DNA from 3 places in the Paenibacillus sp. FSL K6-0108 genome. Region 1 is predicted to be linked to each of the others. Evidence: riboswitches for the same ligand, from Rfam matches in the RefSeq annotation. Region 1 holds a riboswitch; each other region holds the start of a gene.

The links. A riboswitch is a leader RNA that binds a small molecule or an ion and turns the genes downstream of it on or off. The one in region 1 is predicted to bind thiamine pyrophosphate.
Region 2: linked by a shared signal. The riboswitch ahead of MHB49_RS20760 (thiamine phosphate synthase) and the one ahead of MHB49_RS05165 (ECF transporter S component) in region 1 are both predicted to bind thiamine pyrophosphate.
Region 3: linked by a shared signal. The riboswitch ahead of thiC (phosphomethylpyrimidine synthase ThiC) and the one ahead of MHB49_RS05165 (ECF transporter S component) in region 1 are both predicted to bind thiamine pyrophosphate.

What each region holds. Positions count from the first base shown of each region.
Region 1 covers NZ_CP150288.1:1,085,046-1,089,264, reverse strand. The annotation lists gene MHB49_RS05175 (energy-coupling factor transporter transmembrane component T family protein) at 1-660, opposite strand, end outside; gene MHB49_RS05170 (ABC transporter ATP-binding protein) at 635-2,143, opposite strand; gene MHB49_RS05165 (ECF transporter S component) at 2,144-2,737, opposite strand; TPP riboswitch at 2,976-3,086, opposite strand; gene MHB49_RS05160 (copper amine oxidase N-terminal domain-containing protein) at 3,250-4,203, shown strand.
Region 2 covers NZ_CP150288.1:4,623,344-4,627,562, reverse strand. The annotation lists gene MHB49_RS20765 (ABC-F family ATP-binding cassette domain-containing protein) at 1-1,280, shown strand, start outside; TPP riboswitch at 1,414-1,523, shown strand; gene MHB49_RS20760 (thiamine phosphate synthase) at 1,760-2,413, shown strand; gene thiO (glycine oxidase ThiO) at 2,439-3,701, shown strand; gene thiS (sulfur carrier protein ThiS) at 3,664-3,867, shown strand; gene MHB49_RS20745 (thiazole synthase) at 3,871-4,219, shown strand, end outside.
Region 3 covers NZ_CP150288.1:825,970-830,188, reverse strand. The annotation lists gene thiC (phosphomethylpyrimidine synthase ThiC) at 412-2,196, opposite strand; TPP riboswitch at 2,574-2,687, opposite strand; gene MHB49_RS04025 (IclR family transcriptional regulator) at 2,807-3,550, opposite strand; gene MHB49_RS04020 (alpha/beta hydrolase) at 3,909-4,219, shown strand, end outside.

The sequences.
Region 1 (4,219 bases):
GCTCCCGCCTTCCTTGAACCCTTTTGCTTCCATCGCCACCGCCATACGCTGCGCACGGCGGATACTTTGTGCTAGTAATGGAATAGCATATCGTTTCAGTGTGCCGTATACATTCCAGCGTGAGCCGCGCTGCCTCGTTCCCCGAATGCGGATGGCATACCGCAGCGTCTGGAATTCATCCAGCAAAATCGGAATCATGCGCATAGCCGCAAGAAAGCTATAGGCATACTTAGGTGGGAGTCTCCACTGCTGCATGAGGGAATAAAAGAGCCGAACAGGTTTGGTCGTCAGGCCAAATAACAGTCCAGCTGCCGCCATACTTAGAGAACGAAACCCCAAATGTAACCCACGATAGAAGCTCTCTTCGGTAATATGAATCAATCCCCACTGAAACCAGGTGGTTTCCCCTTTACCAAACATGATCATCCCTGTGGAAGTTGATATAAATACCAGAATGAACGGAGACGCATACAGCAATAGTCTGGGCCATGGGTGACCTGTCCAGCCCAGCAATAACAGCATGATAACTGCCACATTCGCCATTACATTCAGATTGTGAACAAGAATGACGAAGACAAACAGCAATGTCAGGAAAATCATTTTCAACCCCGGATTCACCGCGTGAAGCCAGGTCTCACGATGAGGAAACGAGAGCTGCATCGGTTAACCTCCCCTCATCCACCGTCCAGATTCGGTTGCAATACCTGTTCACGATTTCACGATCATGCGTAACCATCACAATAGCGGTTCCTTCACGCCGCAACCGCTCCAGCTGTGATAACATGGCAAAGGTATTGCGCGCATCCTGTCCAAAGGTAGGTTCATCCAGTAACAAAATACGCTGTTCCCTTACCAGCGCTGATGTTACACTCAATCGGCGTTTCTGTCCCATCGACAATTGGTAGGGATGCCGCCCCGACAGGTCTGTCAATCCGAATTGCTCCAGCATATGATCGGTTCGCATACCTCTTTCTTCGGCAGTTAGCTTTCCGCTCAGCAAGGAAAATCCCACTTCATCACGGACTGAATTTGTCACGAATTGAAATTCAGGATTCTGGAATACAAAGGCAATGCGATCTGCAAGCTGCTCGGTTTTTCCGGCCGATTGTCCTTCCACAACATAATGGCCTGTCGTTTTCAGGATATTCATCATGGACAGTAATAATGAACTTTTACCTGCCCCGTTAGCCCCGACAATCCCCACCCAATCTCCGTGCCATACCTTGGCCTGCTCCACCTGAATGAACGGTGTTTTTCCGCGCCATCCGGTGAATTGCTGCATTTCCAAGGCTGGTTGGGGCAGCGCAGAAGCTCGCCCCTCCTTGTTATCCATACTTTCACTTTCAATAGCCCCATAACGAATAAACTCTCCTGTGACCAACATCTGTGCTTTCGTCTGTCCTCGTTCTTCCCAGACCCCCGGATACCAGATTCCGTATTCCCTAAGCATATTCCGCTCATCTGTAAACACCTGATTTGCCGGGCCATCTGCCACAATTTTTCCTTCAGGCGACAATACGATGATTCGGTCTACCCATTCGACAATTTCATTAATTTTATGTTCTACGATAATGAGTGTTTTGTCCTGTGCAATCTGTTTCACCGTTTCCCACACCTGAGAGGTTCCTTCATCATCCAACAGTGCCGTTGGTTCATCCAGGAAGAGTACGTCTGGCTCCATGGCCAGAATCGAAGCCATCGCAAGACGCTGCTTCATCCCCTGAGACATCGATTGAATGAGTGTACGATTATGTTCAAAAGATAACCCGACCTGTTCCAGGTATCGCTTGATAAGTTTAGGCATCTGCTCACGTGAAATATTTCGGTTTTCCAGTACAAAAGCAATCTCTTCATCCGTATATGACATACAGAACTGGGTATCCGGGTCTTGAAAAACAATACCCGGCTGCTCAGGTACCTGAATGTCATCACATTTCATCGGAATCTCCACAGACCGTGGAATCAGACCGCTCAGAATTTGCAGCAAAGTTGATTTGCCAGAGCCGCTTGGTCCAAGCAACAACACTTTCTCCCCTTGACGCACAGAGAGAGACAAGCCTTGGAACACCAAGGCCTTCTCTCCCGGGAACTTACATCTTAGATTCGTAACACCTACCGCTTGCACTTTCTCCACTTCATTCATCTAGTCCAGCGCCTCATAATCCTGCTTCGACACTGGTCTGAGGGATCGTGTTACACCTGTAAGCTCCAGCGCTTTGGCGAGATAATAGGCGAATACACCTGCAATCAGAATACTGCCAATGAAGCGGAATCCGATAAACAGTGTATAGTTCCAAGCCGAGAGGGAATCAATGTACCCGTACTGATAATCCAGTACAAGCGAAGCCGCCGCTGCACCAATAGCCGCAAGGCAGGTGACGAACAGATTGCTTTTCCGATACAGAAATGCGGCGAAGAAAATCTCTGCACCCAGCCCTTGCAGCAGCCCATATACCAGTGTGGACATGCCCCACTCACTTCCGAGAAAAGCACTCACCGTGGATGCCGCAACTTCTGCCAGAATGGCTACACCTGGCTTCCGAATGATTACAAAGGCAAAGGTGCCCGCCATAAACCACATGCCGTAAATCATCTGCTCCGCATGAACGCCGAATGGCTTCATCAGATCGTATGTAGGTCCCCATATTTTGTAGATCACCCCGAAGACCACTGCAATCACAATCGTTACCAAAATATCGGTTAACTTCAATCTGTTGCTACCCACTGCTGTTGACATGTTCTCAACTTCCTTCCTCTGTTTCCCTTGATTTAAAATAAATAATAAAACAAACAAAAAAGCCTCCCCGGTTCCCAGGCAGGCCATACGCACAGTTTACAATTCTCACGATGCTACGCATTAGGCAGATATAGAGAAAGGAGACAACAAACGACACCATCCCCGTTACATCAGAAAAATCCCGCTGCACCCAAGAAACGCTGACATTTATGTTCTATCCCTTATCACTTACCATTGCACATCGCAAATTCATGTTCTCTACGCTGGCATTACCCAGATCAGATATACGGTCAGCGGCACAAGGCCGCTCTCTCAGCCCAACTTCATTGAGCTCCCGGTTCACTTATTTCATTGCTTCTACTTTACAACACATGGGTATTTGTGACAATCCCGGAAAAATCATTACGCTGTATTTTGGGTAAATGAAAGAAGACATCCTATGGTGTACTTTACAATACTATGCAACATTTGGATCAAATAGTCCGTTTGGTATACAAGAAGGGAGATTGATAATGATGAAACAAACCAATACTGCCTGGCAGCAAAAAAAGTGGAAAATGATCCTTGTCGCTTCGATTCTCACTGCGGGTACGGCACCTGCACTGCTGTCATCCACTGTGGCGGAAGCAGCAACAACACACAAACCGACAGCCTATATTAACAATGTACAAGCTCAATATGATGTGGTTATAAAGCAGGGTATAACGTACGTAGCATTGACTGAACTTCAATTCCTCGGGGACTATACGTTTGGCTACAATAACAAAACCAAACAGGTTAGCATCAGCACAGGCAGCGACAAATATGTTCTTATACCCAACAGCAAAACAATGAAGAAAAACGGTCAGAATGCGACGTTGTCGACCGCTCCCATTCTGGTGAATGGCAAAGCCATGCTTCCGCTCCGTGCCATCGGCGAAGCCTTTGGGGCACAGGTTCGCTGGAACCAGACGGCCAAGGAAGCCTATATCTACACCACGAATGCTGCGGTGGTCAAAGACTACAGTAGTGCTGATCTGACTGTGGCGCGTGAAGCTGCGCTTCATTTGCCACGCTTCTCTGAACTGGGACAAGCACGCCTGGAGATTCGCAACCCTTTGGGTCCAGTGGATTCATCCATTCAATACATTTTTGAACAAGGCAAAAAGGAAAGTTTCTTCATTGTTGAAGATAACGATCTGATCAGTTATTACACCATTAAAAATGAAAACGCCCTGCTGAAATGGCAGGCTAATATCGGTAAAGATGCCGGAACCATCGGTGATCTGTTTTTTATCAAAACCAAACCCGTTGCTGAAGCAGGGACTCGCCCTTCCGTAAAGGGTCAAACACTCGTATCATTTAAGTATTCTCGTATGCTTGAAGAGACTGCCTACGAGATCATGAACAATTCTGGCTCTATCCATGCGGGTTCCATTACCCCTGAGAAAGGTAAAGTGATCGTTGAAGTTCCGGAAGAACAGTAAATTGGATGGCCACTCC
Region 2 (4,219 bases), 3.5 Mb from region 1:
TCCTGCCATTGCTTGAGCTGGAGAAAGAAATGATGTCCATCACCGATCAGATGGCAGACGCCGATGCAGATAAGCTCGAATCGTTGCTGGAAGAAATGGGTGACATTCAGGAACAATTGGAGCAAGGTGATTTTTATCTGATTGATGTGAAAGTAGAAGAGATGGCAAATGGTCTTGGCTTGTCCGCCATCGGTCTGGATCGTGACGTGGCCGCGCTTAGTGGTGGTCAGCGTACAAAGGTATTGCTTGCCAAGCTTTTACTGGAGAAACCTACAGCACTTCTGCTGGATGAGCCGACGAACTACCTTGATGTAGAACACATTGAATGGCTGACACGTTACCTGAAGGATTATCCGTATGCGTTTATTCTGATTTCGCATGATACGGAGTTTATGAATGAGGTCGTTAACGTTATTTATCATTTGGAATTTGCCAAATTGACGCGTTATTCAGCGAACTATAACAAATTCCTTGAAATGGCCGACATGAATAAGGCGCAGCATATTGATGCTTATGAGAAACAGCAGGAATATATCAAGAAGCAGGAAGATTTCATTCAGCGGAACAAAGCCCGCGCTTCCACTTCCGGTCGTGCCAAGAGCCGTGAAAAGCAGCTCGGCAAGATTGAACGGATTGATCGTCCAGACGAAGCGGCCAAACCCACATTCAAATTCAAGGATGCCCGGGCGAGTAGTAAAACCGTCTTTGAGGGCATTGATTTTGAAATAGGGTATACGTATGCCTTATTGCCCAAAATGACGATGACGATTGAGCGTGGTGAGAAAATTGCCATTGTTGGCTGTAACGGTGTAGGTAAATCCACACTGCTCAAAACTATTTTGGGTAAAATCCCGCCAATCAGCGGAAAGACCTTCTTGGGTGACTATTTGGAAACAGCCTATTTCGAACAGGAAGTACGTGCAGGTAATATTACCCCAATTGAAGATGTGTGGAATGAATTTTCTCATCTGACACAGAATGAAGTTCGAGGCCATCTTGCACGCTGCGGATTGAAAAATGAGCATATCACCCGTCCACTTAACGCACTTAGTGGTGGTGAACAAGCTAAAGTTCGTTTGTGTAAACTTCTGATGCGTGAAAGCAATTGGATATTGTTCGATGAGCCTACAAACCATTTGGATGTGACGGCCAAGGCGGAACTGAAACGTGCCTTGCAAGAATTCAAGGGTACCGTACTGCTCGTATCCCATGAACCTGAATTCTATGAAGGTTGGGTTACCAAAACGTGGGATGTTGAAGCTTGGTCTGAGAAACAATAGTTTCTTTGAGCTATTCTTCCCACAAGTACACCAACTTCGAAAACCATATTTCCTTTTACTAGGGATATGAATGAATATAATAAAAGTACGGTGACAAAAAATGGAGTCTATGGTAACATAGGCTTCAGCTTCATATGAACACTAGGGGGGCCGCACGACGCGGCTGAGATGGAAGAATGCGATTCCGGACCCTTTGCACCTGATCTGGATCATACCAGCGTAGGGAAGTGGCGCGTTTTCAGCTAATGACAAAGGGTGTTATCGATGATTTTGCGATATTGCCTGCAAGATGAATCATGCGGTTTCCAGGTATACTACGTTGCGACTATGGATGGTTTCATAGTGGGTTATGCGTTATGTATAGAGTAATTGCATGCAACAGTCATTTAGTTGATTCATGAATTTTAAATTCGTGGCCACTCCCTACGGGAGTGGCTTTTTTTGTTGTTTTAGATCGGCTTAAATCATGCAAGAGGAGGGTGAACAGGACGGCAAACTTCCACAAACATGTAAAAACACAATCATTCGAACTGCATGTGGTTTCATCAGGTACAGGAGATAGGGACTCTTTCCTGAATACAGCTAAGGATATTTGGAGGTGGGTCGATTATATCCACATTCGGGAAAAAAAGCTGAACCCTGAGCAGCAGATGGATTGGGCACAAAATTTAAAAACACAAGGTGTTCCATCTAATCGAATTGTTATGAACGGCCTAGATCAGCTGGATCAACATGCTTTGTTTGGTGGTGTGCATTGGGGTCAAGCAGTTATTCGCCGCTATGATAAGGATGTGTTGAGGATAGTCGATCGGCCCCGCTTAGGGATATCGGTTCATTCGCTGGAAGAAGCAAAAGTTGCTGAAGAACGTGGTGCGGACTATCTCTTCTATGGGCATGTCTATCATTCAAGTAGTAAACCAAATTGTGAACCTAGAGGGCTTAGTGCATTGGCTGAGGTGTGCTCCAATGTTTCGATTCCGGTGATCGCGATTGGCGGGATTGGACCTGAGCATATTGCTGCCATTCGGACTGCTGGTGCCAGAGGAGCGGCTGTGATTTCAACGATTTGGACGAACGATAGGCCAGAACTGGCCGCAGCTTCATTGCGGCAGGCGATCGTGTATTCAGAGTAGTACGCCGAATCAAGGAGATGAGATCATGAGTGAGGAAGCAAAAAATAGAAGTGGGAATCGTTCAAATTTTCATCCAGGAACGGTACCCATGAGAAAAGCTGGAACCGAAATTCGAGGAAAACTGCATGCAGAAACCATTATTGTAGGCGGAGGAGTTATCGGATGTGCCATCGCATGTGAACTCGCAACCCGAGGCCATGACGTTCTTCTGGTTGAGCGTGCGCGAATTGCCGGGGGAACTTCCAGCGCAGCCGCCGGAATGCTTGCTGCTGACAGTGAGGAATTCACTCATGCTGTGATGGCGAAGCTTGCACGGCAAAGCAAAGCGCTGCTTCATGAGCAAAAGGAACGAATCAGTTCGCTTAGCGGAGTAGATATGGGGCTGCAACAGAGTGGTTTTATTACTCCTTTTCGTTCATACAGTGAGGTCAGCGATTACAAAAATAGCCGATCTTCGAATTTCTCTGAAAAACCCATTTGGTGGGATCGTGTCGCTGTTCAACAGGAAGCGTCATGGTTGAACAGGAATACGTACGGTGCATATTACAGACCTTCCGAGAGCGAAGTTCTTCCTGTCCATCTAACTCAGGCTTATGTCAGATCGGCCCAAGCCATGGGAGCAAGGGTGGTGGAAGGTGTTCAGGATGTCCGCTTGCATACGGATTTCAACGGAGTGCAGGGAATCAAGACTTCAATAGGAACGATGACATCGAAGAATGTCATTGTTGCAACAGGGTTACATGGAGATGAGTTGATGAAACAAGTGGACATTGGTTTACCTGTTTTGCCTGTGAAGGGTGAAATTGCAGCGGTGCAGTTCTCACCCCATCATGTTGGTTTCAGACCTGACAAAACGGTCTATGCAGAGGATATATATATTGTGCCCAAAGCCAATGGAGAAGTGTGGCTCGGTGCAACCAGCCTTCCTGGAAAAACAGATACAAAAGTCTCAGTTCAAGGCATTCAGAAATTGCTTACTGCTGCGACAAGCTGGGTACCTGGCATGAAGGAAGCGCATTTTCTTCGGGCATGGGCAGGAGTTAGACCTTCGACCCCGGATGGATTGCCCTATATAGGGGCTTGTGATAGTATTCCCGGCTTATTCGCTGCTTTTGGACACTATCGTAATGGCATACTGCTTAGTGCGATTACGGGCAGCTTAATGGCTGATTTGATCTACGGTAAAACTTCTGAAGAGTTGGGAATTCAGGATCTTAGTCCAAATCGTATGAACCGAAAGGAGATACTCAGTGAATATCATTGTCAACGGACAAACCATGCAAATTGAAGATAGCATAGATCGTGTGGACAAATTGCTCCAATCATTTAATTTGCAAGTTAAAACCGTCGTGGTTGAATTGAATCGGCAAATTTTAACACGTGAATATCATGAGACAACGGCAATAAAAGACGGAGATCGAATTGAAATTGTACATTTTGTGGGAGGCGGTTGAACTATGTTGAGGATTGGAAATTATACATTTGAGTCCAGATTGCTTTTGGGTACAGGCAAATTTTCGGACTTGGAAGTGCAAAGCCAGGCGGTTGAAGCTTCAGGTACGGAAGTATTAACATTTGCAGTTCGGCGTTTGAATCTGGAGGATCGGAACAAACAGCATTTTCTGGACACATTGGACTTAAAAAGGTATACGCTGCTTCCCAATACAGCTGGTGCTTCAACGGCAGAGGAAGCTGTGCGAATTGCTGAACTTGCTCGGGCTTCGGGTCTTTGTGATATGATAAAAGTGGAAGTCATCGGCGATGGAATCACTTTGCTGCCTGACCCGATTGAAACCTATAAAGCTT
Region 3 (4,219 bases), 260 kb from region 1:
GGGAGGTGATCCTATGAACTTCTCTTTCAACGACGTAATCGTGTTCGCAATGCTAATTATTGCGCTCCTGACATACATCGACCGTAAAAAGAAGTGACCCGCCACAGGTTGACGGCCTGACAGGTCACTTCGTCTGAACTATGCTGCACTTGGAGGAATACCTACCGCAAATGCTGTGCAGGAGTAGCCATTGGCCTGGCTACTCTTATTTGTTTTTCACTTATATTCATTTTATTAAACATCTGAGAGACAATCAACCTATAACTGATAAAATATGTTGTGTCGTTATCCTTGTCCTTCGAAGTTAAGTGTGCGGACCACATACCAAGTAAGAGGCCGCTCTTCTCCGCAATCACGGAAAGGAACGGCTATTCACCATGTCAGGCCGCCCAGATTGGGCTGTAACGACGCCTAAGGGCGTGTCCGGTATTCTTCTGCCTTTTCCTGCATGCCCGCTGCCACGGCCTCATTCTCGGACAAGCCTTTGTCTGCCGCAAAAGCACGAATATCCTGCGTAATACGCATGCTGCAAAATTTCGGCCCGCACATGGAGCAGAAATGAGCTTCCTTGGCCCCTTCGGCTGGCAACGTCTCATCGTGGTAGGACAGCGCACGTTCCGGGTCCAGCGACAGGTTGAACTGGTCGCGCCAGCGGAACTCGAACCGTGCCTTGGACAGCGCATCGTCCCGCAGCTGGGCACGTGGGTGACCTTTCGCCAGATCAGCGGCATGTGCAGCGATTTTGTAGGCGATTACCCCTTCCCGCACATCATCCTTGTTGGGCAGGCCCAGATGTTCTTTTGGCGTAACATAACAGAGCATCGACGTACCGAACCAGCCGATCATCGCAGCCCCAATTGCCGAGGTAATATGGTCATATCCTGGTGCAATATCGGTTGTCAGAGGACCCAGCGTATAGAACGGCGCCTCCTTGCAAATCTCCATTTGCAGATCGACATTCTCCTTGATCTTGTGCATCGGCACATGTCCCGGACCTTCAATCATCACCTGCACATCATGCTTCCAGGCGATTTGTGTTAGTTCACCAAGCGTAGCCAGTTCCGCCATCTGGGCTTCATCATTCGCATCGTAGATGCTTCCAGGGCGCAGTCCGTCTCCGAGCGAGAATGCCACGTCATACCTTTTCATAATCTCGCAGATTTCTTCAAAATGGGTATACAGAAAATTCTCCTGATGATGCGCAAGACACCATGCTGCCATAATGGACCCACCCCGAGACACAATGCCCGTCATACGTTTGGCGGTCATCGGAATATAACGAAGCAGCACGCCTGCATGGATCGTAAAATAGTCCACACCCTGCTCTGCCTGCTCTATGAGCGTGTCACGATACAAATCCCAGGTCAGTGCTTCGGCTTCCCCATTGACCTTCTCCAGCGCCTGATAGAGCGGTACTGTTCCGATCGGCACAGGAGAATTGCGGATGATCCATTCGCGGGTCGTATGAATATCCTTGCCTGTGGAGAGATCCATCACCGTATCCGAACCCCAGCGTACCGCCCAAGTCATCTTCTCCACCTCTTCCTCGATGGAGGAGGATACCGCAGAGTTTCCGATGTTCGCATTGATCTTCACATGAAAATGACGCCCGATCAGCATCGGCTCACTCTCCGGGTGATTGATGTTTGACGGCAGGATCGCCCTGCCGCTCGCCAGCTCCTGTCGCACAAACTCCGGCTCTACGCCCTCACGAATGGCGGCGAACTCCATCTCCGGTGTGATCAGTCCCTGCCGTGCATAATGCATCTGGGTCACACAGCGCCCTGCCTGTGCTCGCAATGGTTTGCCACGCAAGCCCGGATACACCTCGGCTCCAGCTCGCTTCCCTCCCGGTTTCAAGCCGTTATCCTCCGGTTTTACCGTTCGTCCCTGATAGGCTTCAACATCTTCACGCTCCGTAATCCAGCGGGTACGAAGCGCTGGCAGTCCTGCCCGGATGTCGGCATGAAATCCGGGATCGGTCATCGGTCCGCTCGTATCGTAGACACGCAGCGGTTCGTTATGCTCCACCCCTTGGGGAGTGTTCGTGTCATGAAGGGCAATTTCACGCTCCGGTACGGCAATGTCCGGTCGCGAGCCCTGAATGTACACTTTACGGCTGCCCGGGAAGGGCTGAACCCGTCCGGCCGTACCTTTTTCCTTTGCCAACTGCTGATCCTGTTTGTCCTGTCCCATCGCTTCTTGTCCCGTTTGATTCCCTGTGCTCATCGCTCTTGTCTCCTCCTCATTGGTGGTTGCCTGGATTGTACTGCCTGTGCACAAGACCAAATCATCCACAACATAGAAAAAGATAGAGCGACCATACGACAGAATATAGGGACATGCAATTCAAGTAATACAGACAGTCGAAGCAAAAGGTCTTCGCCCCATGCCCGCCATCGGCTCCCCGCTCTCATCCAAAAGCATCTCTGGCACCGGCTTCTGCCTGTTTACTGTATAAAAAAGCCGGTTCCCAAGGGAACCGGCTTATGTCCATCACCAATAACGTACCTTATAGAGACTCCTTGGTGGAGCTATCCATATCCATAAGTTACATCATATGGTGTTCGTGGTCGTATCGCCGATTACTTCCCTACGCTGGTATGATCCAGATCAGGTGCAAAGGGTCCGGAATCTCATGCGATTCCGTCTCAGTCCGGACAATTCGGACTCCCCCAGTAACGTTAACAAGTTGCAGCATCGTAGCCGCAGATTCATATGCAATTCTGCTGACCCATTTGGGCCCTCCATTACAGAGTAGCGCAACCGAAACATAAAAACAACCTTTATATTCCAGAATATAAAATCAGGATAACATAAGTCCCATCTGCGCAGCAGCTTCCTTCAGCACAGGTGCGTATTCATGCAACGTCTCCTGCGAGAGGCGACTAACAGGCCCAGATACGGACAGGGCAGCAGCAATGTTGCCTTTTCGATCCATGATCGGTACAGATACGGCCGCGGCTCCCGGTTCACGTTCCTCGTAACTTGTTGCGTAGCCATATTCCAGAATGTCTTTCATCTGTGCCAAATATACTGCGGGATCAATAAATACAGGCCATTCCGGTCCATTCATCAGATCTTCGCGGTCCTCTTCGGTGGCAAAAGCCATCAGCACTTTGCTCGACGCTCCCACGGATAAAGGTAGTCTGACGCCCACCGGAGCCACACGACGAATCGCCTGATCACTCTGCACGGCTTGAATCCGAATCCGCTCACTACCGTCTCTCAGGTATAAGCTCACCGTTTCACCCAGTCGATCTCTGAGCCGCTCCATTGCAGGAAGAAGCAAAATGGCCGGATCATCGCTGCGAGACATATGGGCAGACAGTTCCCAGATGCGTATGCCGAGTCGATATTTCTCGGTGGCTGCATCCCTGATCACGAACCCTTTGTCCTCCAAGGTAGCCATCAAACGATGGACTGTACTTTTGTGCAGACCGATCTGACTGGCAATTTCCGTGAGTCCCAGATCACTGCGGGTGGTAAAACACAATAATATATCCAGCGCCCGTTCCACAGCCCGGACGGTTAGCTTTCGGTCTTCCATGGCAAGTTGCCCTCCTCATGTTTCATCACATGAAACTTGGTTACATAAATTATATGAGAAACGGTCTCATCTGTAAACCAAAAAGCGCCATTTAGGGCAGGAATAATTGTAAATATTTTCTTTTTATAAATTAGAATCCCCTGCATTTTGCACCCTAAGGAAATGATACCCATATATCTTCAGAACTATATAACAATTGCGTAACAAATGGCCTCAATCAATTGACTTTGACTATATTGGAACATACGATAAAGATATATTAAATTAAGATTTTGCTTCATATGTAGTCAGAAAAATCATTTATCCGCTCTGTTCGTCTCGTTGTTATCTTCATTTGATTTTTAAAGGAGGGGCAATCATGTATCCGACATCCCAGAGCGAAGCCCCGCTGCAAACGAAAGTGTCCGATCTGCCTTCTTCGTTATCACCGAGGCTGATCCGGTTCAAACATATTGTCGTGGCGTTGCTGCTCTCCGTTGTATTTTTTCTGCTCTTTTGTTTCATTGCACTACACGGTTATATTGCCTGGGTGTTATCCAATCCAACCGTAGCGCCTGTTTTCTCCAATCCCATGCAGGCGAAAAATATGAAGTATCAAGATATCACGTTTCCGGCAGCAGACGGCAGTCGGACGATGCAAGGCTGGTATATTCCAGCTGATGATAATGC